Regions from separate parts of the Alcanivorax sp. genome, predicted to be linked through region 2. Evidence: predicted binding sites of a transcription regulator. Region 2 holds the regulator's gene; the other holds the start of a gene.

Region 1 (15,094 bases), 780 kb from region 2:
AAAAACAGTGGCAGCATGGATTTGACCGCCAATTCGGCACCAAAGGTAATGAAGTAGGACAAATCAAGAATGGCCACCTGTTTGAAGGGGTAGCTGTCCTGCTCCGGTGCGGGCTGTTGCAGGCGTTCCTTGTTCACTTTCCATATCTGGGAAAACTGAATAGCGGCCAGGGCCAGCACAAAGGCGGCTGCCGCCCCCTGTGTGCCTACACCATAAAGGTCAAAGCCCTGGGGCCCCAGGCGCCAGACGATGACAAACAAGGCCAGGTACAGTGGCAGGCTGGCCCCTATGTAGAAGAACAGGTCACGTCGGTTACTGACTTCCAGCGCTGTGGCCTTCTTGGGTTTGAAGTAGGAGGCTCCGGCCGGCGTGTTACGGGCGCGCCAGAGAAAGATCAGACCGTACAGAAAAGAAAGGATACCGGTGCAGGCGATCGCCCAGCGCCAGCCATCTTCGCCGCCGAACAGCAGGGCGAGGGAGGGCAGGGTGACATAGGAGGCAAAAGCGCCGAAGTTGCCCCAGCCGCCATAGACGCCTTCGGCCAGGCCCACTTCCCGGGCCGGGAACCATTCGCTGATAAGCCGGATGCCGACCACAAATCCCGCGCCAACAAAGCCAAGCAGCAGGCGTGTCACGGCCAACTGTTCAAAGCTGTTGGCCATGGCAAAGGCCCAGCATGGAAAAGCCGCGACGATAAGTAATGTACCGAACACAATCCGTGGCCCATAGCGATCCACAAGCGAGCCGATCACGACCCGTGCCGGGATGGTCAGAGCTACATTGAGAATCAGCAGGGCTTTTACCTGTTCGCTACTCAGATCAAACACCTCGCGCAGATGGCCCATCAGCGGCGCGTGGGAAAACCACAGTGCGAAGCTGATAAAGAAGGCCAGCCAACTCAGGTGCAGCAGGCGAATGCGGGGAAGGGACAGGTTAAGCAGATTCAGTCTTTCTGCGCTCATGACGACTCCATGCATGGGCGATTAACGATGCGTAGCAATGAGCAACTTCTGTGCCGCCTGGCTAACTTGTTGTTTTCTATTGATAAATGCCCGTGGAGAGTCGTGAACAACCAAACCGGTGCGCAAATCAGGAGCGTTTTTGTGCCATTAGGGTGCATGAAAATGTGCATTTTTCTCGTGCACGCACGCATTAAAAGAAAGCAGTTTTTCTGTGGTTATTGCCTGGTAATGGCAAAAAACCAATATAAAACAGTATCTTGCAAAGTTGGCACAAGGGTTGCTTTGGTCAGGGCGTCAGTCATGCACCGCGAGGGTGAGCCTTATGGCAAAGCAACAACTTCTACTTATTGGCCACGGCATGGTGGGTCAACGTTATCTGGAGTCTCTGGTGGCCCAGGGTGGCCGCGAGCACTTCGACATTACCGTACTGTGTGCCGAGCCGCTGCCGGCCTATGACCGCGTGGGGCTAACCAGCTACTTTTCCGGCAAGACCGCCGAGGACCTGTCACTGGTTCCGCAGGGGTTCTTTGCCGAGCACGACATTACGCTGAAGCTGAATACCAAGGCGGACGCCATTGATCGTGCGGCACGCACCGTAACCACCAATACCGGTGAGACCCTGAGTTACGACAAACTGGTGCTGGCTACCGGTTCCTATCCGTTCGTGCCGCCGATTCCAGGCAACGATCGGGACAACTGTTTCGTGTACCGCACCATCGATGATCTGGATGCCATTATTGCTGCCAGTAAAACTAGCAAGGTCGGCACCGTGGTGGGTGGCGGTCTGCTGGGTCTGGAAGCGGCAAAGGCCCTGCACGATCTGGGCCTGCAAACCCATGTGGTGGAGTTCGCGCCGCGTCTGATGGCCGTGCAGGTGGATGACTTTGGTGGTGGCCTGCTCAAGGACAAGATCCATGAACTGGGCGTCACCGTGCACACCAGCACCGGTACCAAAGACATTGTCGACGGCGAAACCTGCAAGCACCGCATGAACTTCGGTGACGACAAGCACCTGGAAACCGACGTTATTGTGTTTTCTGCCGGTATTCGTCCCCAGGACGAACTGGCCCGTGCCTGCGAGCTGGATATCGGTGAGCGTGGCGGTGTTGTGGTGAACAACCACTGTGTCACCTCCGATGACAGCATTTATGCCATCGGCGAAGTGGCGCTGTGGGAAGGCCGCATCTTTGGTCTGGTAGCGCCGGGTTACCAGATGGCGGAGATCGCCGCCGAACATTTGATGGGCAAGTGCGAGCAGCAGTTCACCGGTGCTGACATGAGCACCAAACTGAAACTGATGGGCGTGGATGTGGCCTCCATCGGTGATGCCCATGGCAACACCCCGGGCTCACGCAGCACCGTGTTCATGGACCAGACTGCGGGTATTTACAAGAAGGCAGTGATTAGCGAGTGCGGCAAGAAACTGCTGGGCGCAGTACTGGTGGGCGACGCCAACGACTACGGCAACCTGCTGCAGCTGTGTCTGAACGAGATGGACCTGCCCGGTGATCCGGCAGCACTGGTGGCGCCGGTATCCGATGGCGCGCCCCTGCTGGGTGCCGATGCCCTGCCGGACACCGCGCAGATCTGTTCCTGTAACAACGTATCCAAAGGTGATCTGTGTGCTGCCATTGACGATGGCGCCATGACCGTGGGTGACCTGAAATCCTGCACCAAGGCCTCTGCTACCTGTGGTGGTTGCTCGGCACTGGTGAAACAGGTGCTGGACAGCGAACTGGAAAAACGTGGCGTGGAAGTGAACAACCACCTCTGCGAACACTTCCCGTATTCCCGCCAGGAAATCTATCACCTGGTGCGGGTAGGGCAGATCACCACCTTTGACGAGCTGCTGGAAAAACACGGTAGCGGTGAAGGCTGTGACATCTGCAAACCCACAGCGGCTTCCGTGCTGGCGTCCTGCTGGAACGATTATGTCCTGAACAAGCCCCACGCGGGTCTGCAGGACACCAACGATTACTTTCTCGGCAACCTGCAGCGTGACGGTACCTATTCTGTCGTGCCGCGCGTTGCCGGCGGTGAAATCACCCCGGACAAGCTGATCGTACTCGGTGAAGTGGCCAAGAAGTATGACCTCTACACCAAGATCACTGGCGGCCAGCGGGTGGATCTGTTTGGTGCCCGCGTGGAGCAGCTGCCGGATATCTGGCGCACCCTGGTGGATGCTGGTTTTGAAACCGGTCACGCCTACGGCAAGTCCCTGCGTACCGTGAAATCCTGTGTGGGTTCCACCTGGTGCCGCTACGGGGTGAAAGATTCGGTAGGCACCGCTATCCAGGTGGAAGAGCGTTACAAAGGTTTGCGCAGCCCGCACAAAATCAAGATGGCTGTCAGTGGCTGTACCCGTGAATGTGCCGAAGCACAGAGCAAGGACGTGGGTGTGATCGCCACCGAGAAAGGCTGGAACCTGTATGTGTGCGGCAACGGTGGCATGCGTCCGCGCCACGCGGATCTGTTCGCCTCGGATCTCACCGACGAAGAGCTGATCAAGACCGTCGACCGCTTCCTGATGTTCTACATCAAGACTGCCGACCGTCTGCAGCGTACCAGCGTCTGGCTGGAAAACCTGGAAGGTGGCCTGGACTACCTGAAGGAAGTGATTCTGGAAGATTCCCTGGGCATCGGTGCCGAGTTGGAAGCGGAAATGGCCCACGTGATCGACACTTACCAGTGTGAGTGGAAGACCACCATCGAAGACGACGAAGCGGTGAAACGCTTCAAGCACTTCGTCAACGATGACAGCGCCGACGACAACCTGAAGTACGTGCGTGAGCGCGGTCAGCGTCGTCCGGCCTATGAGCATGAACGTATCGAACTGGTCGAGGAGGCATGAGCATGAACAGTTCCGTAGCCGTGGAATGGAAAGCCGTGTGCAAGCTCGATGATGTACTGCCGGGCACCGGGGTGGGCGTACGCCTGCCCGGTGGCCAGGCGGCCCTGTTCCGCACCCGCGATGGCAGCCTGTACGCGCTGGACAACCTGGACCCGTTCAGCCAGGCCAATGTGCTGAGCCGGGGCATCCTGGGCTCGCTGGGTGACAAGCGGGTGGTGGCATCGCCGATCTACAAGCAGCATTTCGATCTGGAAACCGGGCAGTGTCTGGAAGATGAAGAGGTCTCACTCACGGTCTATCCGGTACAAGTGGAAGGTGACGTGATCAAACTGGCCATTCCGGCCTGAATACCGCAAAGGCGATGTAGTAATGAAGCGACTGGTGGTAATTGGTAACGGCATGGCGGCTTGCCGCCTGCTGGAAGAGCTCACCCGCCTGGCACCGGATCTGTATCAGATCACGGTGGTGGGGGAGGAGCCCTTTGCCGGTTACAACCGGGTCATGCTGTCGCCCTTGCTGTGTGGCGGCACGGACGAGCAGACCATTACGACCTATCCCCATCAATGGTATCGCGAGCGGGGTATCCGTCTGATTACCGGCTCACCGGTGGTGGAGATTCACCGCCATCGTCGCCAGGTGATGACGGCGGCAGGTCATGTGCTCGACTATGATCGTCTGCTGCTGGCCACCGGCGCGGCACCGCGTCAGCTGCCGGTGGACGGCGTGGCATTGAAGGGCGTCATGAGCTTTCGCGATCTGCATGACGTCAGAAAGTTGTTGTCGCTCTCGGCCGCCCGTGTGGTGGTCGTGGGCGGCGGCTTTTTAGGGTTGGAGGCGGCCGATGCGCTGGTGAAACAGGGCCATGACGTGACCCTGGTACACAGCCGTGGCCATCTGCTCAACCAGCAACTGGATGAAGCGGCAGGGCATCGCCTGCAACAGGATCTGGAAGCCCGGGGCTTGAAGTTCGTCATGCAGGCGCGCACCCAATCCATCGAAGACAATGGCCACGGCGGTGTCGCGGCCGTACACCTGGGCGATGGTCAGCGCCTGCCCGCCGACTATGTGGTGCAGGCGGTGGGCATCGTGCCCCGTGCCGAGCTGGCTGCCCGGGCAGGCCTGACCGTGAATCAGGGCATCCGCGTGGACGACACCCTGCAAACGTTCGACCCGGCCATCTATGCCATCGGTGAATGTGTGGAGCATCGCCAGCGCACCTTCGGGTTGGTAGCACCCTTGTATGAGCAGGCATCAGTGTGCGCCAGCCATCTGGCCGAGCTGGGCCATCGGCGTTATCTGTATGCGGACACCGCCACCCGGTTGAAAATTTCCGGTATTGATCTGGTGTCTTTCGGCGATTTTGGTGGCGAGCAGGAGGGCGTTGAAAGCGATACCCTGCAACTAGCGTTGCCCGGTGGTTATCGTCGTCTGCAAATTCGCGACAATCGCATTGTCGGCATGGTGCTGTATGGCGACGTGGCCGAAGCCCCTTTCTACGAAACCCTGTGGCGGAACCAGACCGACATCAGTGCGGTACGCGCCACCCTGTTACTGGGTGAGGCCTTCTGCAACCTGCCCGGCGATGGTGGCGACAAGCAGGAGGAAATTGCCGCATGAGTATTTGCACCACCTGTCCTTACTGCGGCGTGGGCTGCGGTATCAAAACCGACGGCATCGAACTGCAGGGCGACAAGCAGCACCCTGCCAATGCCGGGCGCCTATGCGTGAAAGGGTCCTCGGTACTGGAAACCCTGGGTGATCAGGATCGCCTGTTGCAGCCGGAAGTGAATGGGGAAGTGGTGCCCTGGGATCGCGCCCTGGATGAAGTGGCCGACCGTTTCCGTCGTATTGTGGATGAACACGGCCCGGATGCGGTGGCGTTCTATGTGTCCGGCCAGTTGCTGACGGAAGACTATTACGTGGCCAATAAACTCATGAAAGGGTTTATCGGCAGCGCCAACATCGATACCAATTCCCGCCTGTGCATGAGCAGTGCGGTGGTGGCCCACAAGCGGGCGTTTGGCGAAGATGTGGTGCCCGGTTGTTACGAAGACCTGGAGCTGGCGGACCTGGTGATCCTCACCGGCTCCAACACTGCCTGGGCGCACCCCATCGTCTACCAGCGCATCGCCGCCGCCAAGCAGGCGCGCCCGGAGATGAAGGTGGTGGTGATCGATCCTCGTCGTACCGCCACCTGTGATCTGGCCGACCTGCACCTGGCCATTCGCCCCGGGCAGGACGTGCCGCTGTTCAACGGGCTGCTCACCTGGCTTGATGATCATAACGCGTTAAATCAAGACTATATCGATGCTCACACCGAAGGCTTCGAGGCGACGCTGAACACCGCCCGCAGTCAGGGCAATGACTGGGAAAAACTGGCCCAGTTGATGGGTGTCAGCAAGGTGGACCTGACCACGTTTTATCACTGGTTTGCCACCTGTGATCGTACCGTCACGGTGTTCTCCCAGGGGGTGAATCAGGCCCGCAACGGTTCCGATCAGGGCAACGCTATTATCAATGCACACCTGGCCACTGGCCGGGTAGGGAAACCCGGCGCCAGCCCGTTTTCCATCACCGGCCAGCCCAACGCCATGGGCGGTCGTGAAGTGGGTGGTCTGGCCAATCAGCTGGCCGTGCATCTGGATATTGATAACCCGGAACACCATGCCGCCGTTGCCGATTTCTGGCAGACCGACACGCTGGCAACAGAAAATGGTCTCACCGCCGTGGACTTGTTCAATGCGGTGGAAAGCGGTCAGGTCAAAGCCGTGTGGATCATGGCTACCAACCCGGTGGACTCCCTGCCGGAAGCGGATCGGGTGCGCCATGCGCTGATGGCCTGCGACACCGTGGTGGTGTCCGATTGCGTGGCCAGCGGTGATACCCTGGCCTGTGCCGATATCCGCCTGCCGGCGCTGGGCTGGGGTGAAAAATCCGGCATGGTGACCAACTCCGAACGATGCGTGTCCCGCCAGCGTCCCTTTGTGAAAGCCCCCGGCAACGCAAAAGGGGACTGGTGGATTATCACCGAAGTGGCCCGTCGCATGGGTTACGCCTCAGCCTTTCCCTATCAGCACGAACACGAAATTTTTGCCGAGTACTCGGCGCTCACCGCGTTGGCGGGCAGATTTGGCAAGCGGCTGGATATGACCGCTGCTGCGGACCTGAGCGCCGACCAGTATGAACAGTGGCAGCCGCAGCAGTGGCCACTGCAAGGGGACCCTCGCTGCTTTGCCGACGGACACTTCGCCACGCCGAATCGCCGTGGTCGTTTTGTTGTCTGCGAGAATCCCAAGGTGCATCAGATCGGTGATGCCTTCCCGATCATTCTCAACAGCGGCCGTATTCGCGACCAGTGGCACACCATGACACGCACCGGCCGCGCCGGACGTTTGTTTGCCCACCTGAGCGAACCCTTTGCGGCACTGCATTCCAAGGATATTGAACGTTACCGACTGAAGGAGGGCGGCTTCGTACGCCTTTCCAGCAAGGTCGGTGACGCCCTGGTGCGGGTAACCAGTGATAGCGGGCAACGGCCCGGTACCGCTTTCATGCCCATGCACTGGACCGATCAGTTTTCTCGCCGTGCCCGGGTGGATGCCCTGGTACCGGCACGTCTGGATCCGCATTCCGGCCAGCCGGCGTTCAAACATACGCCGGTCAACGTCAGCGACTGGCAACCCCGCTGGCATGGCTGGTTGTTCACGGCGGCACCCCCGCCCGCCGTGGAGTACTGGGCCCGAGTTCCCGTCGATGCATTCTTGCAGGCGGGCCAGGTACAGCGTTATCGGCTGGCCGGCGATGCGGACCTAACCGAACAACAGCTCCACGATTGGATGCCCGAAGCGGCACAGTGGCTGGCACTCAACGACCCCGCCACTGGGCACTTCCGTCGCGCCGCCCTGGATAGCGAGGGCCGATTGCTGGCCTGGCTGGCCATCGGCGAAGAACTGCCGCTGTGCGATGTGGAGTGGCTGGCGAGTTGTTTCGCCGACGAGGCAGAAACCCAGCACCTTGCGCTGCTTGCTGGGCAACCGGTGGACGCAGGCCCGGACCTGGGGCCGGTGATCTGTAGCTGCTTTCAGGTACGCCAGAAAACCATCGAAACTGCGGTGGAAGAGGGCGCGGACAACGTGGAAGCCATCGGCAAATGCTGCCAGGCAGGCACCAACTGCGGCTCCTGCATTCCGGAACTACGCGGACTGCTGGAAAACTGCAGTGTTTGACCGAGGAGCGAGTTACGAGCTACGAGTTACGAAAATCAAAACCGTGAAACAACAGATCGGATAGCTTTTCGCTTTTCGCAACTCGATCCTCGTAACTCGCCACTGTCTTTCCCCGGCTTCCTGTCACCTTGCCCGTACCCCGATCAGCGCTTAGTCTCGAAGCAACGGTTTCGATGCGGCGCGAGCCATGAAGAACAACAAGAAACATTATCCAGCACTAAGCTGGCAGGGCAGGGCCATCAATGCGGTGGCCAAGGGCATGGTGAAGCCGGTAATCAGCCGGCTGAAATTTTCCCGCCGTTTCATGAAGTTTTCCCAGCTGGGTTTCGATGCAGTCACCCTGGCGTTGCCGGTGCCTTCCGACGTGCATATTTCTCGCGCCCATATGGGTGGGGTGCCTGGGGAATGGCTGATTACCGGCAGGCGCGTGCGCAGCAACCGGGTGGTGTTGTACTTCCATGGCGGCGCTTATTTTTTCGGTTCCCCCCGTTCCCATCGCGCCGTCACCTGGCGGCTTAGCCATTACTGTCGTGCCAAGGTTCTGGCACTGGATTATCGGCAACCACCTGACTGGGCATACCCGGCGCCGCTGGAAGATGCGGTGCGGGCCTACAAGGCTTTACTGGATCTTGGTTACAGCAGTGAGCATATCGTCTTCGCCGGGGATTCTGCCGGCGGTAACCTGGCGCTGGTGACCCTGTTGCGACTGCGGGAACTGAAATTGCCGATGCCCTCATCGGCCGTGCTGATCAGCCCGTGGGGTGACTTGACCTGTTCCGGTGACAGCATCCGCGACAATGCGGACAAGGAACCATTGATTCCGCTTGGTGCGCTTAACTTCGTTTCTGCGTCCTACAGCCGTGGTTACGATGCGGCGTCTCCCATGTTGTCACCGGTGTTCGCCGACTTCACCGGTTTGCCACCGTTGCTGGTGCAGGTTGGCAGCACCGAGTTGCTCTACAGTGATGCGGTGCGCATTGCCAGGCAGGCCGAACAGGCTGGCGTGGATTGCCAGCTGCAGGTCTGGGACCGTATGCCCCATGTGTTCCATGCCCTGGCTGCCTGGCTCCCCGAGGCGGGCCAGGCTCTTCAGGAAATCGGAGCCTTTGTCCATGGCCATCTCAGTGACCGGGATCGTGACAGCCATGTCCGTGCCCGGGCGAGGGTGGTTGGCGAGCAGGATTCACCGTAGAAATTGTTAAATTGTTATTAAAGGTAGCCCTGATCTGGGTTCAGAAACGCTACCGTAACGATGGCTACGCTTGCTTACAGTCCACCAACTTCCTTGCTCTACAGCACATTGCACATCCCTTCCATAGTCGCTAATGCCAGTCTCCGTTCGGAGGCCATAACGACGACAAAGTACGATGGAGGGGTTCATCTTGGCTAATCAACTCAAACTTCTGGTAGGCAGTAGCGCCCTTGCGGCTCTGCTGACGGCCTGTGGCGGTGGAGGCGGCGGCAGCTCGGCGCCAGCCGACTCCGGCCCGGCAGCCCGTGCCCTGCCTCCGGAAATCGCAGAGATAATCGACGATCAGAACGAGCTTACCGATGCCTTGTGTCCCGGCGCGTCCGGCGAGGCAGGAGAAGGCGGTTCCATCGACCCGGCCACCTGTTTTGGTGAAAGCGAAGACGGTGCCGAGGAAGATACCGGTTATACGTTGTCACTGAATCCGGTGGTACAGCAGTTCTGCCCGGAAGCGTCACAGGCATTTGATGCCACCCTGACGTTCCAGGGGGAAATGCTCGAACAGGACTTCGTTTACGATACCGACAGTTCCTTTGATGGTTCTGCCACCTTCCCGGCTGCCTGCTTGCAGGAAGCCGCAGCGAACTTCCAGAACATCGGCGATATGATCGGTGGGTCTAACCCGCTGACCGAAGCCCTGTGTCCGGAGGAAGCAGCAAGTGATGATTTCGATCCTGCCAGCTGCTTTGCTGAAGCAGCCAGCCAGGGCGGCTTGCCCGGTGGCGGTGGCGGCGAGATGCCTGGCGCTGACCAGCTGTTCGCCCAGCTGTGCCCGGAAACCGGTGAACAGGAGCTGGGCCCGGAAACGCCCATCAACTGTTTGAACGAAGCCAGCCGTGCCTACATGGACGTCTACAACCTGCTGACGGAAAGCAATAGCTTTACCGAGCAGGTATGTCCGGAAGATTCTCAGGATGGCCGGATTGATCCGCCCCAATGCTTTGCCGAAGCTCTGCTGGGCGGCGGTATTCCCGGTGGCGGCGGTGGTGGGGGTGGAAGCAACCCGTTCGCACCCGCCCTTGAGCAGTTCTGCCCGGAAACCGCCATGGCAGATCTGGGTCCGACTACCCCCATCGACTGCCTGACCGAAGCCGGTGGCAACTTCCAGGACGTTCAGGACCTGCTGCTGGGTTCCAACCCGCTGACCGACAACCTCTGCCCGAACGCAGCTGCCAATCCGCCGATTGATCCTGCGGCCTGCTTCACCGAAGCGGCTGAAGGTTTCCCGGGTGGCCTGCCCGGTGGCGAAGGTAACCCGCTGGCGCCGATCATGGATCAGTTCTGTCCGGAAACCGCCGAGCAGCCCCTGGGTCCGACGACTCCCGTCGATTGCCTGACTGAAGCTGGCAGCAGCTTTGGCGACGTGCAGGATCTGCTGACCGGTTCCAACCCGCTGACCGAGGCCTTCTGCCCGGAAGAGAGTGCGGATGGCACAGTCGATCCGGCTGCCTGCTTCATGGAAGCAACCTCCGCTGGCGGCTTGCCGGGTGGCGACGGTAATCCGTTTGCACCTGTGATGGAGCAATTCTGCCCGGATACTGCTGTAGCTCCGCTTGGTCCGACCACACCCATCGACTGCCTGACCGAAGCCGGTGGCAGCTTTGGCGACATTCAGGATCTGCTGACTGGTTCCAACCCGCTGACCGAGGCCTTCTGCCCGGAAGAGTCTGCCGACGGTACCGTTGATCCGGCAGCCTGCTTCATGGAAGCCCTGCAAAGCGGTGGTGAATTGCCCGGTGGTGATGGCAACCCGTTCGCGCCGGTGATGGGCCAGTTCTGCCCGGATACCGCCGAGCAACCGCTGGGCCCGACCACCCCGGTCGACTGCCTGACCGAGGCCGGTGGTAACTTCGGCGACATCCAGGACCTGCTGACCGGCTCCAACCCGCTGACCGAGGCCTTCTGTCCGGAAGAGTCTGCGGACGGCACCGTTGATCCCGCAGCTTGCTTCATGGAAGCCGCTGGAAGCGGTGGCCTGCCGGGTGGCGATGGCAACCCGTTCGCGCCGATCATGGGTCAGTTCTGCCCGGAAACCGCCGAGCAACCGCTGGGTCCGACCACACCGGTTGACTGCCTGACAGAAGCCGGTGGCAGCTTTGGTGACGTGGAAGACCTGCTGACAGGCTCCAATCCGCTGACCGAGGCTTTCTGTCCGGAAGAGTCTGCGGACGGCACACCGTTGACCCCGCAGCTTGCTTCATGGAAGCCGCTGGAAGCGGTGGCCTGCCGGGTGGCGATGGCAACCCGTTCGCGCCGGTGATGGAGCAGTTCTGTCCGGCTACCGCCGAGCAGCCGCTGGGCCCGACCACCCCTGTTGACTGCCTGTCCGAGGCGGGTGGCAACTTTGGTGACGTGGAAGACCTCCTGACTGGCTCTAACCCGCTGACCGAACAGGTTTGCCCGGAAGAGTCTGCAGATGGCACCGTGGATCCGGCAGCCTGCTTCATGGAAGCCCTGGCCGGTGGTGCACCGGGCGGTGATGGTAACCCGCTGTCTCCGGTACTGGAGCAGTTCTGCCCGGATACCGCTGCCGGTGAAGTCGGTCCCACCACTGCCTTCGATTGCCTGCAGGAAGCGGGTGGCGATTTCGGTGAGTTGGAAGACCTGCTGGGACCGTTGATGGAATCCAACCCGCTGACCGAACAGCTGTGCCCGGCGGAATCCGCTGACGGCACTGTTGATCCGGCCGGCTGCTTTATCGAAGGGCTGGATAACATCGAGCTGCTCAACACCAGTGATCTGGGTCTGTTCCCGGAATGTCCGCTGCTCAGCGGCGACAACGATACCGGCAATGTGTCCCTGACACTGGGCCTGGGTTGTCTGCTGCAGCAGTCTGATGATCCGAGCATCGGTCTGGATTCTCTGGATCCGGCTACGCTGACCGCACTGCTGGAAGGCAGCGATCTGTCTGGCAACGGCCTGGCAGAGCTGACGGTGCTGACCGCTGTGCTGGATGAACTGCTGGGCGGTGGCCAACTGGATAACCTGGGTCTGGAAGAAATTCTGACCACAGACCAGTTGCTTGCCCTGGCAGACCAGGATAATCCGTTGAGTGACATCCTTGATCCCATCCTGGGTCCGATTCTGGACCTGCTGGGACTGGGCGGTCTGCTCTGATCGGTTGATCCTTCAAAAAAGCCCGGCCTTCGCGCCGGGCTTTTTTATGGATTGCTCCCTGTAGGAGCGCCTCTCGAGGCGCGAAAGACGTTAGAAGCGAGTAACGAGGTTCGAGTTTCGAAAAGCTTTTCGCTCCTCGTGACTCGTACCTCGACACTTTACTTCTTCGCGCCTCGAGAGGCGCTCCTACAGAAAAAAGCCGGACACAAAAAAGCCGCCATCAAGGCGGCTTTTTCGTATCAGCCAGCGATCAACTGTTGCGCTTGGGCAGCACGTCGCGCAGCTTGTCGGCCATCTCGCGAATGGCTTTCTCGGTGGTGTCCCAGGCGATACAGCCATCGGTGATGGACACACCGTATTCCAGGTCTTCCAGATTCTCCGGGAGCTTCTGGTTACCGTATTTCAGGTGCGATTCCACCATCAGACCGACGATGGACTGGTTACCTTCGAGAATCTGGTTGGCAATATTTTCCATCACCAGCGGCTGCAGGCTCGGGTCCTTGTTGGAGTTGGAGTGGGAGCAATCCACCATGATGTTGGTGGACACACCGGCTTTCTCCAGCGCTTGCTCAGCCAGCGCCACGGACACGGAATCATAGTTGGGCTTGCCGCCGCCGCCACGCAGTACCACATGGCCGTACTGGTTGCCCTTGGTGGTGGTCAGCGCCACCCGGCCTTCCGGGTCGATACCCAGGAAGCGATGCGGGTGTTTCACGCTCAACATGGCGTTCACTGCCACATCCAGGCTGCCGTCGGTGCCGTTTTTGAAGCCCACCGGGCTGGACAGACCGGAGGACATTTCCCGGTGGGTCTGGCTTTCGGTGGTGCGGGCGCCGATGGCGTTCCAGGAAATCAGGTCCTGCAGGTACTGCGGGGTGGTCGGGTCCAGCGCCTCGGTGGCAGAGGGCAGGCCCAGTTCAGCCACATCCAGCAGCAGCTTGCGGGCAATGTGCAGGCCGTCCTGCACCTTGAAGGAGTCGTTCATGTAGGGGTCATTGATCAGCCCCTTCCAGCCCACGGTGGTACGGGGCTTTTCAAAGTAGACGCGCAACACCAGGTAGATGGTGTCCTTCACTTCCTCGGCTAGCGCCTTCAACTTCTGCGCATACTCCATGGCCGCCTTGGTGTCATGGATAGAGCAGGGGCCAATCACCACAAACAGACGGTGGTCCTTGCGGTCGAGAATATTGCGAATCGTCTCGCGGCCTTCGATCACGGTCTGGCGGGCATTGTCGGAAAGCGGCAGCTCTTCCTTCAGCGCATTGGGGGTGATCAGCAGTTCCTGCGAGGCGATATTGAGATCGTCTACCTGTTTATCGGTCATGATGGTCTTTACTACCTGTCGTTGCTGGAGGCCCCGGGCCCCGTTCTATGGCGGGCGGCTCTGGCTGACACTCCTTTTGTAGAGGTGAAGCAGTCTAGCGGAAACAGGCGGTTATAGAAATATCAAGGGGCCTGTCTGTGCGATAGGGTGGGGTAATGAAGGAAAGGCCAGCTATTAGCTACGAGCTGCTAGCTACTAGGCGCGAGGTAGTCTTGGGGTACGAATAGTCAGTGCCCGCGTTCCGGCCGAATCCGCATACCTGGCAGGTTATCGACAAACGGTTTCTCCTCGCAGCTAGAAGCTAGAAGCTAGAAGCTAGTAGCTAGTAGCTAGTAGCTAGTAGCTAGCAGCTAGCAGCTAGCAGCTAGCAGCTAGCAGCTAGCAGCTATAATCCCTCAATCAGCTCTTCCACATACGCCGGCACCAGCTCCGTGGCCAGGCCATGCCGGTGCTCGGCAAAGGCAGTCAACCGCTGGGAAGGCTCCAAATTCAGTTCCACGGTATGCGCTCCGTGCCGGTTGGCTTCTTCCACAAAGCCCGCTGCCGGGTACACATTGCCGCTGGTGCCGATGCTGATAAAGCGGTCGCAGCGCGCCAGGGCCTGGTAGATACGCTCCATCTCCAGGGGCATTTCGCCGAACCACACCACATGGGGGCGCAAGCAGCCCTTGGCGCCGCAGAGCGGGCAGGGCAGGGTCGGGGTCAGCTCACTGGTGACTTCCACCAGGCCCCCTGACGCCTGGCAGCGGCCCTTGAGCAGTTCGCCGTGCATGTGGATCAGGTTGCGACTGCCGGCCCGTTCGTGCAGGTTGTCGATGTTCTGGGTCACCAGCAGCACCTGGCCGGCGGGAAAGGCCTGTTCCAGCTTCGCCAGCGCCTGGTGGGCCGCATTGGGCTTGATGGCGGCGCTGAGCAGCTGTTCACGGCGCTTGTTGTAGAAGTTCTGCACCAGGGTGGCATCGCGCAGAAACGCCTCTGGCGTGGCCACATCCTCCACACGGTGGTTCTCCCACAGCCCGTCTGCCGCCCGGAACGTCTTGATACCGGATTCCGCCGAGATTCCCGCGCCGGTAAGTATTACAATGTTTTCAGCCATTTATCCGTCCGATTAGTCAGGATTATTTGTTCCATGGATACCATTATCGACCAACAGGAAAATCTCAACTTGCCCCGGCGCGGCAATGTCACACTGCTGCATTTTCACCAGGGCATGGTACTGCTGGTGGGGGAGGATGCCATAGGCCTGTACCGGGACCGCGTGGCCATCGACGACCCCCTGGCCAATGGTGTCATCGGCTACGAAACCATTCCACCCTCCCTGCAGCCAGACTGGCAGGACAACTGCGGCTTTGTCCGTGAGCATCA
Region 2 (15,094 bases):
TTGATCCGCTGTTGGGCTGGCCCGCCGAAGACAAGGTGGCCCTGCTGCAACGTATCGATGCCATGGCCCGCTCACTGGACCCGGCCATCGTGGAAGTCACAGCCAGCCTCAGTGCTGAACAGGATGTGATCATGGTGGTGGCCAGCGACGGTACCCTGGCGGCGGATGTGCGGCCGCTTATCCGCTGCAATGTGAGCGTGATCGCCGAGCGCAATGGCCGCCGCGAGCGCGGCAGCGCCGGCGGTGGCGGCCGGGTGGGCTATGACTGGCTGTTGCAGGAAGAGCGCATCGAAACCTGGGCCCGGGAAGCGGTGCGTGGTGCCTTGCTGAATCTGGAAGCGGAAGCGGCACCGGCGGGCACCATGCCGGTGGTGTTGGGACCGGGCTGGCCAGGTGTGCTTCTGCACGAAGCCGTGGGCCATGGCCTGGAAGGGGACTTTAATCGCAAGGGCACCTCCATGTTCGCCAAAAAATTTGGCCAGCAGGTGGCGTCCCCCCTGTGTACCGTGGTGGATGATGGCACCCTGGCGGATCGCCGTGGCTCCCTGACCATCGACGACGAAGGCACCCCCACCGCCTGCAATACCCTGATCGAAAACGGCAAGCTGGTGGGCTTCATGCAGGACAAGACCAACGCCCGGCTGATGGGCGTGGCGCCCACCGGCAACGGTCGCCGGGAATCCTATGCGCACCTGCCCATGCCACGCATGACCAACACCTACATGCTGCCCGGCGAGAGCGATCCGCAGGACATCGTCGCCAGTCTGGACCGGGGTATTTACGCGGTAAATTTCGGTGGTGGTCAGGTGGATATCACCTCCGGGCGTTTTGTGTTTTCCACCAGCGAAGCCTACCTGGTGGAAAAGGGCAAAATTGTCTGCCCGGTGAAAGGCGCCACCCTGATCGGTAGCGGGGCGGAAGTGATGAGCCGTATCTCCATGGTCGGTAATGATCTGGCCCTGGACAGTGGCATCGGTGTGTGCGGCAAGGACGGCCAGTCCGTGCCGGTGGGCGTGGGGCAGCCCACCCTGCGTGTGGATGCTCTCACCGTGGGGGGCACTGCCTGATGTCCCAGGTACTGGACGTTCTGTCACGCATGCGCCTGTTTGCCGGGCTCAGTGATGATGAGCTGGCAGTACTGGAAAAGCTGGTATTTGTTAACCGGGTCCCCGCCGGGGAGCCGGTGTGCCGGGAAGGCGACCGCAGTGATTTCGTCTGCTTTGTGGTGCGCGGTTGTCTGGATATCGTCAAGAATAGCGAAGCCGGGGGTGAGGTGGTGATTGCCCATTTGCGCCCGGGTGATTCCATGGGTGAGATGGCACTGGTGGATAATGAGCCCCGTTCGGCGACGGTACGAGCTGCCGAGGACGCCACCCTGATCGTGCTTACCCGCAAAGGCGTCGAGCAATTGCGCAAACGTAGTCCTCATGCGGTCAGTTTGATCATGGAGAACATTGCTCGCCTGCTGTGCCTGCACCTGCGTCGTACCTCTTCGCAACTGGCCCAGTTCAAACTGCCGGTGGGATAACGCCAATAAATACGCTGCAGGTTTGTCGATGAAAGTACTCTGCCTTGGAATGGTTCTTGTCGCGTTGACTGGCTGTGATCCGGTGCAATGGCCGGCAGATGTGCGTTTGCCGGACGGGGCTGTCTACGATGGCGAAACCCGTAATGATCTCTTCCATGGTGAAGGCAGGCTCACCTGGCCCGATGGTCGTTACTATGAAGGGGAGTTTCGCGAAGGGCTTCTGGATGGCCACGGCAAGCTGGTGGACCGGCACGGTTGTGTTCAGGAGGGGCAGTTTGTCGGTGGAGTGTTGCATGGCGATGGGCAGTACACCTGCGACGATGCCATCTGGCAGGGCCGGTTCGAACAGGGTGAGCTGGTAGAGGGCTCTGTCAGCTATGCGGAAGGTGGTTCTTACCAGGGCGATTTTCTTGATCTTGCGCCCCATGGCCAGGGGCACTGGGTCACCGAGGATGGCGCGCACTATGAAGGCCGATTCGAGCATGGCGAGTTACTGGAGGGCAGTTACCGGGATGAGGAAGGTTACCGGTACGAAGGAGAGTTCCGTTATTTTTCCTATCATGGTCAGGGGGTATTGACCCGGCCGGATGGCGTGGTAATCCGTGGCAAGTTTGAAAACGGCCATGCCCACGGCAGCGGCACACGCACTCAGCCGGCTGAGGGCGACGGTGAGCCGCAGGAAGAAAAAGGGTATTTCGTGCGTGGCCGCTATTATGCCAGTGAGCAGGCCTACCGGGAAAATCGCCATGCCCGGGCAGCAAAAATGGAGGCCCGCCTGTACACCGAATCCAGCCGTTTGCAGTCGGTGCTGTCATCCTTGGCGCCACAGCGGCCCGGCGTCCGTGACGTTTATCTGCTGGTGGTGGGCGGTGATGGCACCGAGGCTGTGTTTGCCCGGGAAGTGGACTGGGTGACGGAACGGCTGGGCTCGGTGTTCGATCTCAAGCGCCGTCAGGTGCGCCTGATCAACGGTGGCAGCGATGACCTGCCCCTGGCTACCCGTACCAGCGTGCGTGAAGCTCTGGAAGCGCTGGATGCGCTGATGGACCCGGAAGAAGATCTGCTCATGGTGCATCTGGTCAGTCATGGTTCCAAAGAGGGCGCCCTGTTGCTGGATGACCGGAACCTCAAGCTTAATGATCTGAGTGTGGCGGATGGCAAACAGTGGTTAAACGCCCTGAAGGTCAAGCATCAATGGCTGGTGGTGTCGGCCTGTTATTCCGGGAAATGGGTGGAAGCCCTGGCTTCCCCGCAGCGAGTGGTGTTCTCATCCGCCGCATCGGATCGCACGTCCTTCGGTTGTGGTGACGATTCCGACCGCACCTGGTTCAGCAAGGCCTTATACGGTGAGGACATGGCTGCCGGCATCGATGCTCCGGATGCCTGGTTTGCCGCGGCCAACAGTAAGGTGGAGCGGATGGAAGAAGAGCAGGGCATTGATGGGGAGGCGCACTCCATGCCGCAAAAAGCGGTGGGTGAGGCGTTCGTGCGCTGGTGGCAGGGTAAAACAGTGAATAGTGAATAATTAACAGTTAATAGCGAAAACCCGCGAGTGATCGAACGTAGGGTGGATTTTGTGTCCAGGTGTGTTGCTTGTGCCCCTGACGCACCTCTCAATACAGAGGCGCGGTTTTGTCCAGTTGGTTCAAGTAGTTCATCAGCTTGCGCCGCTCGCGTTTAAACTTGTCCTTTTCCGCTGCGGTGGCGGTGGCCGGGTCGGCCACGCGGGCCTTGAGGGCATTGCGACTCAGGTTGCGTAATTGCTGCCGGTCCCCGTGGGGAAAGAACTCCAGGATCAGCTGCAGGGTGCCCTCGGCGTCCCGGGGCTGATCGCAGGCCATGATCTGTTCTACCCAGTTGGTCAGCCGTTGCTGGCGGAATGGATCATGAAACGCTTCCAGGGCCTGGATGATCTGCTCGCTGTTGGATTCGCGCATAAGACGGCCGATGTACTGGGCATGGCGACGGCGCGCTTCGTGATGGTTGATGCGACTGGCTTCGTCCAGGGCCTTTTTCAGTTCATCGCCCAGGGGCAGTCGCTCGCGCTCTGCCGGCTTCATGTCCATTAACGAGAGTCCCAGCTCCTGCAAAGCACTGTCATCGCGTTTTTGTTGTGTCTTGCTGGTCAGCAGGTCGTCGTTATACTCGGTCATTACAATTTCTGATTCTGGTTACGGAACCGCTATTTTATGTCTGATTCCCCCGCAACGACAGCAGTACTGGATATTGCCCAATTACGCCAGGCGGAAGACACGGCCGCCTGGGTGCTGGAAGAGGCGAAACGCCAGGGCGCCGATGGTGTGGAAGTGAATGTGAGCCTGTCCCAGGGGTATTCGGTGAATGTGCGCCAGGGGGAGGTGGAAACCGTGGAATTCCACCGTGACCGTGGGGTGTCGGTGACCGTGTTCCGCGGCCAGCGCAAGGGCCACGCCAGCAGTTCTGACGACAATCGCGACAGCCTGCGCGACACCATCCAGGCCGCCGCATCCATTGCCCGCTACACCGAGGAGGATCGTTATGCGGGCCTGGCGCCGGCCAACTTGCTGGCCCGGGAGGTGCCGGACCTGGATCTGTATCACCCCTGGGCACTGGATACTCAGGCTGCCATCGACGAGGCATTGCGTTGCGAAACGGTTGCCCGGGATGATGCCCGTATCGTCAATTCCGAAGGGGCGTCCATCAACAGTGGCGCCAGCCTGCGGGTCTTTGCCACCTCGGAAGGCTTTCTGCACGGCTATCGCGGCACCCACCATAGCCGGGTCTGCAGTGTGGTGGCGGAAGATGGTGACGGCATGCAGCGCGATTACTGGTACGACGGGGGCCGTATTGGCGAGCGGTTGGCCGCTGCCGAAGAGGTTGGTGAAAAAGCCCGAGAGCGCACCCTGGCGAGGTTGGGAGCGAGTATTCCCGAGACCGGTGAATTGCCGGTGATCTTCGCGCCGGAGGTGGCCTCCGGCCTGTTGGGCCACCTGGTATCTGCCATCAGCGGTGGGGCCCTTTACCGGCGCAGTTCCTTTCTGCAGGACAGCATCGGTAAGGCAGTGTTGCCCAAGGGATTTGCGCTCACAGAAAACCCGCATCTGTCTGCCGGTAATGCTTCCGCGCCTTTCGATGGTGATGGCTTGCCCACCCGTGCCCAGTCTTTTGTGGAGGATGGTCTGCTGCGCCAGTATGCGCTTGGCCTGTATGCCGGTCGCCGTTTACAGATGGAGCCTACCGGCAATGGAGGAGGGGTGCGCAACGTGTCCATCACCGATACCGGCGAGTCTCTGGCGGCGTTGATGGCACGGGTGCCGAAAGGGATTCTGGTCACTGAAGTCATGGGACAGGGGGTAAATCTGGTGACCGGAGACTATTCCCGTGGTGCCAGCGGTTTCTGGTTTGAGAACGGTGTCATACAAGGCGCCTTGCAAGAGTTTACCATTGCGGGGCATTTGGGGGAGATGCTCAAGGGTATTCAGGGGAGCGGCACCGATGTGGATTATCGGGGTAATATTGCCAGCGGCTCGCTATTGCTGTCGCCAATAAAGATCGCCGGGCGATAGCGTATCCGGGCATTTTCAATGGATGAAAATTTTTTTCGGGAAAGGAGCAAACCGTGAGTGAAATCAATCCGTATCAACAGCCGCAGGCCGAGCTGATTGACGACAACAATCCACCAGCACAACCACTGGCCATTCTGGCTGAGCCACGCAAGGTCAGTGTGGGGGATGCGCTGGGCTGGATCGGCAGTGGCCACAAGATGCTGCCGGGTCACTGGGGTGTCGTGCTGGGGGCCCTGGTGGTCACCGTGCTGATCACCTCCGCGTTCCAGATCATTCCGCTGCTTGGCATGATCGCGCAGGTTCTGGCCACGCCCTTGTTATACGCGGGGATCGTGAAAATCTTCCACCGCATGGAAACCGAGGGTACGTCGGATTTTGCCGACCTGTTCGCTGGGTTCTCCGAGCGGACTGGCCCGCTGATTCTGATGGCCCTGGCCCAGCTGGGTGTGATGCTGCTGCTCGGGATTATCTTCGGGGGACTGGGGTATGCAATGGGTGCCGGGGGCGGCGCCTCTACAGGAGCCATGGTTGTGCTGGGCCTGCTGGGCCTGGTGGCCATGTTCGGCTTCGTCTACCTGTTCTATTTCACCGTGCCGCTGATCTTCCTGGGCAACAAGGGCGTGGGCGAAGCCATGAAGCTGAGCCTTAGCGGTTTCACCCGCAACGTGGTTCCCCTGATCGTTTACCTGCTAGTGACCATGGTGATCGTGTTGGTGGCCGCCTTGCCACTGCTGCTGGGTTGGCTGTTCGTGATGCCGATTCTGGCCGGGGCCTACTACGTGTCTTTCCGGCAGATTTTTGTGGAATAAATCCCGCTGGAAAGCATGACCAAAAAAGGCGCCATTGATTGGCGCCTTTTTTGTGGGCGAATGAAAAATCAGACCAGCAGATGCGCGTAGAGCACGGTGGCCAGACCCAGGAAGGCAAAGAAACCCACGATATCGGTGATGGTGGTGAGCACCACAGAGCCTGCCAGGGCCGGGTCGATGCCCATCTTTTTCATGATCATGGGCAGCATGGCCCCGGCACAGGCCGCCATGATCAGGTTGATGATCATGGCGGCGGCGATGACCATGCCGATGCTGGGGTCGTCGAACCACAAGGCGGCGGTGATGCCGATGACCGTGGCCCACAACAGGCCGTTCAGTGCCCCCACGGACAATTCCTTGACCAGCAGGTAGCGGGTGTTACTGGACTGGATCTGCCCCAGGGCCATGGCACGAATCACCAGGGTCAGGGTCTGGCTGCCGGCGATGCCGCCCATGCTGGCAACGATGGGCATGAGGATGGCCAGCGCCACCACTTTTTCCAGGGTGGCCTCGAACAGGCCAATTACTGCTGAGGCGGCCAGGGCGGTGAGCAGGTTGATACCCAGCCACACGGCCCGGCGGCGGGCTGTCTGCCAAACGGAGCCGAAGGTATCCTCGTCTTCATCCAGGCCTGCCATGCTCATCAACGAGTGGTCCGCTTCCTCGATGATCACGTCTACCACGTCATCAATGGTAATCCGGCCGACCAGCATGCCGTCTTCATCCACCACCGGGGCGGTTACCAGATCCTGGCGTTCGAAGATCTTGGCCACTTCGTGGGCGGGCAGGGTGGCAGGAATGGACTCGGTATCAGTGATCATGGCTTCCCGCACTGTGGTGCCGGGATCGCTGATCAGTACCTTGGTCAAGGGGAGCAGCCCGATGAACTGGTTGCGGCGATTGACCACCGCCAGGTTATCGGTGGTGCGAGGGATTTCGCCTCGCCGGCGCAGATAGCGCTGCACCACTTCGAAGGTGATTTCCGGACGGATGGTAATCACATCCGTGTTCATCAGGCCCCCGGCGGTGTCCTCCGGGTAGCTCATCACCTGTTCCAGCCGGTCACGATTCTGTTCGTCCAGGCTGGCCATGACCTGGCTGGTGACGTGGTCCGGCAATTCCTGCAACAGGTCAGCCAGGTCATCCGTATCCAGCTCTTCCACCAGCGAGACCAGCTCGTCAGTGCTCAGGTTGCGCAGCAATTCAACCCGGACTTCCTCGCCCAGATACTGGAGAACTTCGCTTTCCTGATCCTTGCTCAGCAGCTGCCAGAGAATTTCCCGTTCCCGGGGAGGGAAGGATTCCAGCAAATGCGCCGCCTCAGCACCGGGCAGATTATTGAACAGCTGACGGACCTGAGTATAGGTGCCGCTGGACAAGGCGCGGTTGATGACTTTGTGGTGTTGCTGGCTACGGCTGGTTTCGGCGGGCATCGAAAAATCAGTTAACAGTTAACAGTGAATAGTTAACAGCGAAAACAATGTGTGCTGCTGCTCGGGCCTGGATAAGCCCACAGTAACAGCCCTTCGAGGCATGTGGTACTTGATTTTTTAGCTGTTCACTATTCACTGTTAACGATTAACGGCTTTTTACTCTTCTTCATCAAAGCGGCGGGCGAACAGATCGGTGAGTTCTTCCATGGCGGCGGTTTCATCGTTGCCGTCGACCTGAAAGGTGACGCTGGTGCCCTTGGCGGCGCCAAGCATCAGCAGCCCCATGATGCTTTTGGCATCGATGGGTTTGCCGTTATGAATGACGTGAATGCGGCTTTCATAGCGTGAAGCCACGCTGACCACCTTGGCGGCAGCACGGGCATGCAGGCCAAGCTTGTTGATGATATCCAGTTGTTTTTCGATCATTGCGTGGCTTAATCCAGTTCGCGGTGGCGGACCTGCAGGGTGGTGCCCTCATCGCGTAACCGTTTTGCCAGTTGCTCGGTAATGAATACCGAACGATGGCGGCCACCGGTGCAGCCAATGGCCACAGTCACATAACTGCGATCGCTGTCGGCAAAGGCCGGAAGCCAACGCTGAACAAAGCGATGAATGTCATCGAGCATGTCGTGGCTGGCCTGATGCTGCTGGAGAAAATCGATGATGGCGTCATCGCGGCCGGTAAAGGGCCGCAGGTCGGCCCGCCAGTGGGGGTTGGGCAGTACCCGCACGTCAAACACCAGATCGGCATCGTTGGGCAGGCCGTTCTTGAAGCCGAAGGATTCCAGTTGCAGGGACAGGGCGGCGCTGCGATTGGCTACCCGCTCGCGCATCAGGTTGCGCAGGCTGTGAACATCATAGTTGCTGGTATCGATCACCAGGTCGGCACGCAGGCGAATATTGGACAGCAATTCCCGCTCGTGCTGGATGGCTGCCTCCACGGAGCCTTGCTGAGCGCCCAGGGGGTGACGCCGCCGGGTGGCACTGAAGCGCTTCAGCAGAGTGTTGTCGTCCGCATCCAGATAAATAATTTCGGTTTTTACCTGCTGCAGGTGAAGCGCATCCAGGATGGCGTCAAAGGCCAACAACTGGGTCGGCAGGTTGCGGGCATCAATGCCTACCGCCGCTCGCTCTATGGGGAGCTCACCCTGGTCAAGTTGTTCCGCTAGTGTTGGGAGCATGCCCACCGGCAAGTTGTCGACGCAGTAGTAGCTCTGGTCTTCCATGGCTTGTAGCGCGGTGGTTTTTCCCGAGCCGGATCGACCGCTGATAATGGTGAGTTTCATGGTCGTACCGCTTGCACGCTATTGGCGGCACGTTGGCACGTCACATCGATAAACGAGAGGGTATCGTGGGTGTGTCGGGCGGTGATGCCTGAAGGTGTGTTGCGTTGCTTCATGATGCCAGTCGCAGCTCCGCTTCGGATTCCACGGCAGTGTGATAAAGGTGGTGGTCGTCCTTGCTCAGTCGCAGCTCGGCACGGTAGTCGTCGTCGTTGAACAGGGACGCCAAGTGGCTGAGCGTTTTCAGGTGCTGTTCCGGGTTTTCCTGGGGAACCAGCAGCACAAACACCAGATCCACCGGGCGACCGTCAACGGCGTCAAAATCGATGGGGGTCGACAGTTTCAGCAGCAGCCCGATGGGTTGCTGGCAGTGACCAAGACGACAGTGAGGTATAGCGATGCCTTCACCGATGCCCGTGGAGCCCAGCTTTTCCCGGGCTACCAGGGCATCGAAGACCTCCTGTTCGTTGAGGCTGTCGCAGCCGGCCGCGGCCAGCTGCGCAACCTGGTCCAGCAGCTGTTTCTTGCTGCTGGCCTGCACCTCGCTATGGGTGCGTGCTTCGGTGAGTAGTTCGCGAACTCGCATAATTGTCGCTTTGGGGTCAGTGGCCGTGTTTGTGGCTGACGGCCTTTTCCTTGTGTTTGAGGATCTGACGGTCAAGCTTGTCCGTCAGCTTGTCGATGGCAGCGTACATGTCCACTGCTTCAGCGGTGGCGAAGACGTCGGCCCCGGAGATATGGATGGTGGATTCCGCCTTGTGGGTCTTGGGTTCCGGGGAAAGAATCACCTGGACACTGGTAATCTGATCAAAATGCCGTTCAAGACGGGAGAATTTGTCTCCTACGTAGGCTCGCAAAGCGTCGGTAATTTCCAGGTGATGACCGCTGATATTAATTTGCATGGCTGGCTCCTTTACCTGCTCGTTGGGCCGTCCCGGCGCCTACACCAAACGCTTGCGGGCGCTGGATGACGGTATTCTCATCGCCTCACGATACTTGGCGACTGTCCGGCGCGCCACGTTGATCCCCTGCTCGTTCAACAAGCTGGCAAGCTTGTTGTCGCTGAGCGGTTTGCGGGGGTTCTCGGCAGCGACCAGCTTCTTAATAATGGCACGAATAGCGGTGGAGGAACACTCACCGCCGCCGTCTGTTCCCACGTGGCTGGAGAAGAAATACTTAAGCTCAAAGACGCCGCGGGGTGTCATCATATATTTCTGGTTGGTGACCCGACTGATGGTCGATTCGTGCATCTCGACGGCATCGGCAATGTCGGCCAGAACCAGGGGTTTCATGGCTTCTTCCCCATAGTCGAAGAAGTCCTGCTGGACTTCAACAATGCGGGTGGCCACCTTCAGCAGGGTGTCGTGGCGGCTTTGCAGGCTCTTGATGAACCACTTGGCTTCCTGCACGCAGTTGCGCAGGTACTGGCCATCCTCGCCCCCGGCCTTGCGGGCCATGGAGGCGTACTGCTGCTGCAGGTTGACCTTGGGCAGTACCTCCTCGTTCAGGCTTACCTGCCAGTGGCCCTGATGCTGGCGCACAATCACGTCCGGTACCGCATAATCCACCTGGCTCTCACCGATCTGTTCGCCAGGGGCAGGGTCCAGGGTGCGCAACAGGGAGAGGGCGTCGAGCAGGTTCTCCTCGCTGATCTGCAGCACCCGGCGCAGGGCCGCATAATCGTGTTTTTCCAGCAGCTCCAGATGCTCCAGAAGGGCCAGGGCATAGTCCAGGAAGGGAGTGTCTGTGGGTAACTGACGCAGCTGAACACGCAGGCAATCGGCCAGATCCAGGCTGGCCACCCCTACGGGATCGAATTGCTGCAGGCGATGCTGGACGGCCAGTACTTCGTCGGCTTCCAGCTCGTCACCTTCGGTGAGCAGGTCATCCTGGGCGTTCATCATCGCCACGATGTCGTCCACGGTAACGGTCAGATAGCCGCGATCGTCCAGGGATTCGATAATGGTCATGGCGATGATGCGGTCCACATCGCTCATGGGGGTCAGATTCAGTTGCCAGAGCAGATGGTCCTGCAGGTTGCCGGCCACGCTATGTCGCTGCTGCCAGTCGTCGGCATCGTCGGGTAGGGCGGCGGAGGCGCTTCTGGTCTGGCCGGAATAGACATCGTCCCATTCCGTTTCGATGCCGGGTTCGCCGTCCACGAACTCTTCCAGGGCATCGTCCCGCTCGGTATCCAGCTCCTGGTCGTCCTGACGTTCTTCGTCAATGTCAGGCAGGGATTCGTCACCGAAATCGTCGGCCAGCTCCAGCAAAGGGTTGCTTTCCACGGCCTGCTGTATCTCCTGGCGGAGGTCCAGCGTGGACAGCTGCAAAAGGCGAATGGCCTGCTGCAGCTGAGGAGTCATGGTCAGCTGCTGGCCGATTTGTAGTTGTAGGCTTGGCTTCATACTGCTCAGGCTGGTCGGTCCCCAAAACCTGAGAATAGCAGTCTATCTGTAAGACAAGCAATATTTGTGCCAAGGGTTGTTGTGTGCTAGGAGGAGGGAGTTAACAGTGAACAGTTAATAGTTAACAGCGCGCGATCTTAGGCGTGGCGCCGTTTGGGTGCAGGCAGCCGCGTCTAGGGCTTGTGCGCGGCTGCGGGGCTTGAAAGACAGAAAGTCTGCCTCGCGAACTGTTCACTATTAACTATTCACTGCCTTTTACAGCCTGAAGTCCGCCCCCAGATACACATCCCGTACCTGCTGGTTACCGAGAATGGTATCCGCATCGCCGGAGGCGATGATGTGGCCGGCGCTGACAATGTAGGCGGTGTCGCAGATATCCAGGGTTTCGCGCACGTTGTGGTCGGTAATCAGTACGCCGATGCCGCGTTCTTTCAGATGGCGGATAATGCCCTTGATGTCGTTCACGGAAATCGGATCCACCCCGGCGAAGGGCTCATCCAGCAGAATGAAATCCGGGTCGGTGGCCAGGCCACGGGCGATTTCCGCCCGGCGCCGCTCGCCGCCGGACAGGCTCATTCCCAGGGAATCGCGAATGTGGGTGATATGGAATTCCTTGAGCAGGCTTTCCATGCGCTCGTGACGTTCCGCCTTGCTCAGCTCCTTGCGGGTTTCCAGGATCGCCATGATGTTTTCTTCCACGGTCAGGCGGCGAAAGATGCTGGCTTCCTGGGGCAGATAGCCGATGCCGCGCTGGGCGCGGCCATGCATGGGCAGATGGGTGATGTCTGCCTCGTTGATATCGATTCGCCCTGCGTCCGCTTCCACCAGGCCCACGATCATGTAAAAGCAGGTGGTCTTGCCGGCGCCATTTGGACCGAGCAAACCGACGATCTGGCCGGCTTCCACGTCCAGGGAGACATCTTCGATAACCCGGCGGCCCTTATAGCTTTTTGCCAGGTGGTGGGCGCGTAAATGGCTCATTGGGTGTTTGGCTCCGCCTCGGGGGAGGGCTCTTCGGGCGCCTCGCCGTTTTCATTGTCGTCTGCGGGTGGGGCTTGCTCGGGTGTCTGGTTCTCGGCCGGGATCACCAGTCGCACCCGCTTGTCGCCTTCACTACTGGCGTCTACTCGCTTGGAGTCCAGACTGTATTCCACTTTGGCGCCTTCGAAGGTGTTGCCCAGGTGCTCAATATAGGCGTCTCCGGTGAGGACCAGGGTGCGTTTGCGGATGTCGTAGACCAGGTTGTTAGCGTGGGCCTGCAGGTCCTTGCCTTCTTCCATGCGCACCGGGGTGCCGGAGGCTTCCACGCGGGTCAGTTCGCCATTGCGGGTATACAGGCGCATTTCGTCGGCAAACAGTTTGCGTTTTCCCTGGACCAGTTCCACATTGCCCCGGTAAAGACCGCTGCCCGCGTCCTGTTCGAAGCGTCCGGAATCCGCGGTCACGGATACCGGCACCTGCGGGGCGGCCACGGCACTGATCGGCAAGGCAACAGCCAAGGCGATAAGGCTGGAGGCACTAAGAAGCCGGCGCATCAAACTCACTCTTTACTCCTTGCTCAAGGGTCAGAATGCCCTTGTCGAGATCGGCCTCCAGCGCGCCTGCGCGGGTTTTGCCGGATTCAAATTCCAGGTCCACACTGCCGGGAGAGCTGGCGATATTGGTGTCGCTACGAAAGCGCAACTCCTGGGTGTCCAGGGTGATTTTCTGTTGCTGGTTGCGGGCTTTTACGTCGCCGGAGAATACAATCAGATCGCCATTTTCCTGGACCAACCCTTGTTCACTAACGATGGTCCAGCTTCCCTTGTCGTTGGCCATTTCCAGCTCGGGCTGCTGCATTTCCGTGAGCGGGTTGTGGTCATACTGGGTCAGGGTCTCGGCGGTCAGATAGTACTGGAGACTGCCGTCCTCTTCACTAAAAGCCCGTGCGGTTATGCTTTTGGCGACAATTGCGGGCGCGGTGAGGATGCCGTCTTCCTGCCCGGGCAAGGTGTCATCCCACTCGTGCAGGGTCATCAGCATCACCAGACCCAGCATCAGGATGCCGGTGGCGCTGAGCAGGCCCTGGCGCTTCATGCCGGGCTCCGTTGCGCCAGAATGGCGTCGCAGATTTCTCGCACCGCGCCTTCACCGCCGCGCCGCTCGGTAATATGGTCGGCGGCTTCCTTGGCGCAGTCGTGGGCATTGGCCGGGGCAAAGCTGAGCTGGGCCCAGTGCAGGGCGCTCACATCCGGTTCGTCATCGCCGGCATAGCCGGTCTCGCTGGCGGCGATGCCCAGCTGTTCGGCCAGGTCGGCCAGGGCCACGCCCTTGTCTTCGCGGCCCTGGATCACATGGGCGATTCCCAGGTCGGCGGCACGCCTGGCCACCATGGGCGTGTTGCGGCCGGTAATAATGGCCAGGGTGACGCCGCTGGCGGCCAGTTTCTTCAGTCCGTGGCCGTCCAGGGTATTAAAGACCTTGATGGTCTCGCCTTCCGGGCTGAAGTAGATGCGACCGTCGGTCATCACTCCATCCACATCAAAGGCCATCAGGCGCAGATTCTGCGCATCAACGGAGGACAGTTGCATAGGCATCTACACCACTCCGGCCCGCAGTAGATCTTGCATGTTGAAGGCGCCCAGAGGCTTGTGGTCCTTGTCACAGACCATCAGGCCATTGATTTTGCGGGTTTCCATGATCTGCAGGGCCTCAGCGGCAAGGTGGCCGGGTTCGATGGTGATCGGCTGAGCCACCATCACCTCGTCGATGGTGGCCTTGCGGATGTCGATGTCGCGATCCAGCATGCGGCGCAGATCGCCATCCGTAAAGATGCCGGCCAGGGTGCCGTCTTCCCGGGTGATGGCGGTCATGCCCAGCCCCTTGCGGGTCATTTCCAGCAGCGCTTCGCTGAGCGAGGTGCCGCTGGCGACTACCGGCAGCTGTTCGCCGGCGTGCATGATGTCGTCCACTTTCAGCAGCAGGCGTCGGCCCAGGCTGCCGCCGGGGTGGCTCATGGCGAAATCTTCGGGGGTGAAACCGCGCGCTTCCAGCAGGGCGATGGCCAGGGCGTCGCCCATGGCCAGTGCTGCGGTGGTGGAAGAGGTGGGGGCCAGATTGTGCGGACAGGCTTCTTCGCTGACCGCCACGGTCAGGTGCACATCAGAGAGTTGTGCCAGGGCAGATTGCGGGCGGCCGGTCATGCCGATCAGGGCGGTGCCCTTGCGCTTGATCACCGGCAGGATGGCCAGCACTTCGGCAGTTTCGCCGGAGTTGGACAGGGCCAGCACCACATCGTCCGGGGTGATCATGCCCAGGTCGCCGTGGGAGGCTTCGCCTGGGTGAACAAAGAAAGAAGGCGTGCCGGTGCTGGCCAGGGTAGCTGCCAGTTTGCTGCCCACATGGCCACTTTTCCCCATGCCGGTGACGATGACACGTCCGCGGGCGCCGAGCATCAGGTCGCAGGCGGCGGAAAAACTGTCATCCAGGCTGTCTTTCAGGGTCTCTACGGCTCTGGCTTCAATGTCCAGTACCCGCCGGCCTACGCCGATGTGGTCATGACTCATTCAACTCTCCTCTGGTCGGGGCTGATTATACATTGCTGAACCGGTCACGTTGACCCGAATTGTGTTAAGGCGCTTCTGAATAGCATCGTGATCGGGCTTTGTGGATGAGGCAGCGCCTGCTTGTGGTTTCGTAATGCTTTGCAAAATGGAGGCAACAGATCTGGAACCGTTATGGGCTTTGTGACTCCAATAAGGCAGACGCGGTTCAATGTGTTGCTGGACAGCAGCGGCATAAAACCGTAAAACCGCCGGACATCAACAGGGAGTTTTTTATGCATTTGCAGCGTGTTATCCGGATCTGGCTGGCGATGGTGCTTACCGCCATGGCCACTTTGGCGGCGGCGGAAAGTGATCCGCGACAGGTGGTGATGGAGGCGGTGGAGCGCATGACCTCCCGCATTGAGGCAGAGCGTGAGCAGCTGGAAGCGGACCCGGATCGGGCCAAGGAGCTGGTGCGCGAGGAACTGGGTGATCTGGTGGACTTCAAGCGCATCACCCGCATGGTAATGGGGGATTATTTCGGGCCGTCCAGCAAGGAACAGA

The links. Region 2 encodes sigma-54, which starts transcription at its own class of promoters, with help from an activator protein. Its sites were predicted from a motif close to TGGCACNNNNNTTGCTNT; they were not measured.
Region 1: the regulator sigma-54 is predicted to act here: its motif matches at 1,229-1,246, upstream of nirB (nitrite reductase large subunit NirB).

Annotation. Positions count from the first base shown of each region.
Region 1 covers NZ_CP080267.1:412,282-427,375, forward strand. Annotated here, with positions in the region: gene KZ772_RS01805 (MFS transporter) at 1-962, opposite strand, end outside; gene nirB (nitrite reductase large subunit NirB) at 1,285-3,813, shown strand; gene nirD (nitrite reductase small subunit NirD) at 3,816-4,160, shown strand; gene KZ772_RS01820 (FAD-dependent oxidoreductase) at 4,183-5,430, shown strand; gene KZ772_RS01825 (nitrate reductase) at 5,427-8,039, shown strand; gene KZ772_RS01830 (alpha/beta hydrolase) at 8,227-9,231, shown strand; gene KZ772_RS01835 (hypothetical protein) at 9,422-11,548, shown strand; gene KZ772_RS01840 (hypothetical protein) at 11,488-12,405, shown strand; gene KZ772_RS01845 (3-deoxy-7-phosphoheptulonate synthase) at 12,656-13,729, opposite strand; gene cobB (Sir2 family NAD+-dependent deacetylase) at 14,115-14,825, opposite strand; gene KZ772_RS01855 (hypothetical protein) at 14,859-15,094, shown strand, end outside.
Region 2 covers NZ_CP080267.1:3,596,022-3,611,115, forward strand. Annotated here, with positions in the region: gene tldD (metalloprotease TldD) at 1-1,067, shown strand, start outside; gene KZ772_RS16900 (cyclic nucleotide-binding domain-containing protein) at 1,067-1,528, shown strand; gene KZ772_RS16905 (C13 family peptidase) at 1,557-3,053, shown strand; gene yjgA (ribosome biogenesis factor YjgA) at 3,142-3,681, opposite strand; gene pmbA (metalloprotease PmbA) at 3,718-5,073, shown strand; gene KZ772_RS16920 (BPSS1780 family membrane protein) at 5,127-5,882, shown strand; gene mgtE (magnesium transporter) at 5,951-7,315, opposite strand; gene KZ772_RS16930 (HPr family phosphocarrier protein) at 7,472-7,741, opposite strand; gene rapZ (RNase adapter RapZ) at 7,750-8,601, opposite strand; gene ptsN (PTS IIA-like nitrogen regulatory protein PtsN) at 8,711-9,184, opposite strand; gene raiA (ribosome-associated translation inhibitor RaiA) at 9,201-9,500, opposite strand; gene KZ772_RS16950 (RNA polymerase factor sigma-54) at 9,540-11,006, opposite strand; gene lptB (LPS export ABC transporter ATP-binding protein) at 11,262-11,987, opposite strand; gene lptA (lipopolysaccharide transport periplasmic protein LptA) at 11,984-12,541, opposite strand; gene lptC (LPS export ABC transporter periplasmic protein LptC) at 12,525-13,082, opposite strand; gene KZ772_RS16970 (HAD hydrolase family protein) at 13,079-13,582, opposite strand; gene KZ772_RS16975 (KpsF/GutQ family sugar-phosphate isomerase) at 13,583-14,551, opposite strand; gene KZ772_RS16980 (ABC transporter substrate-binding protein) at 14,824-15,094, shown strand, end outside.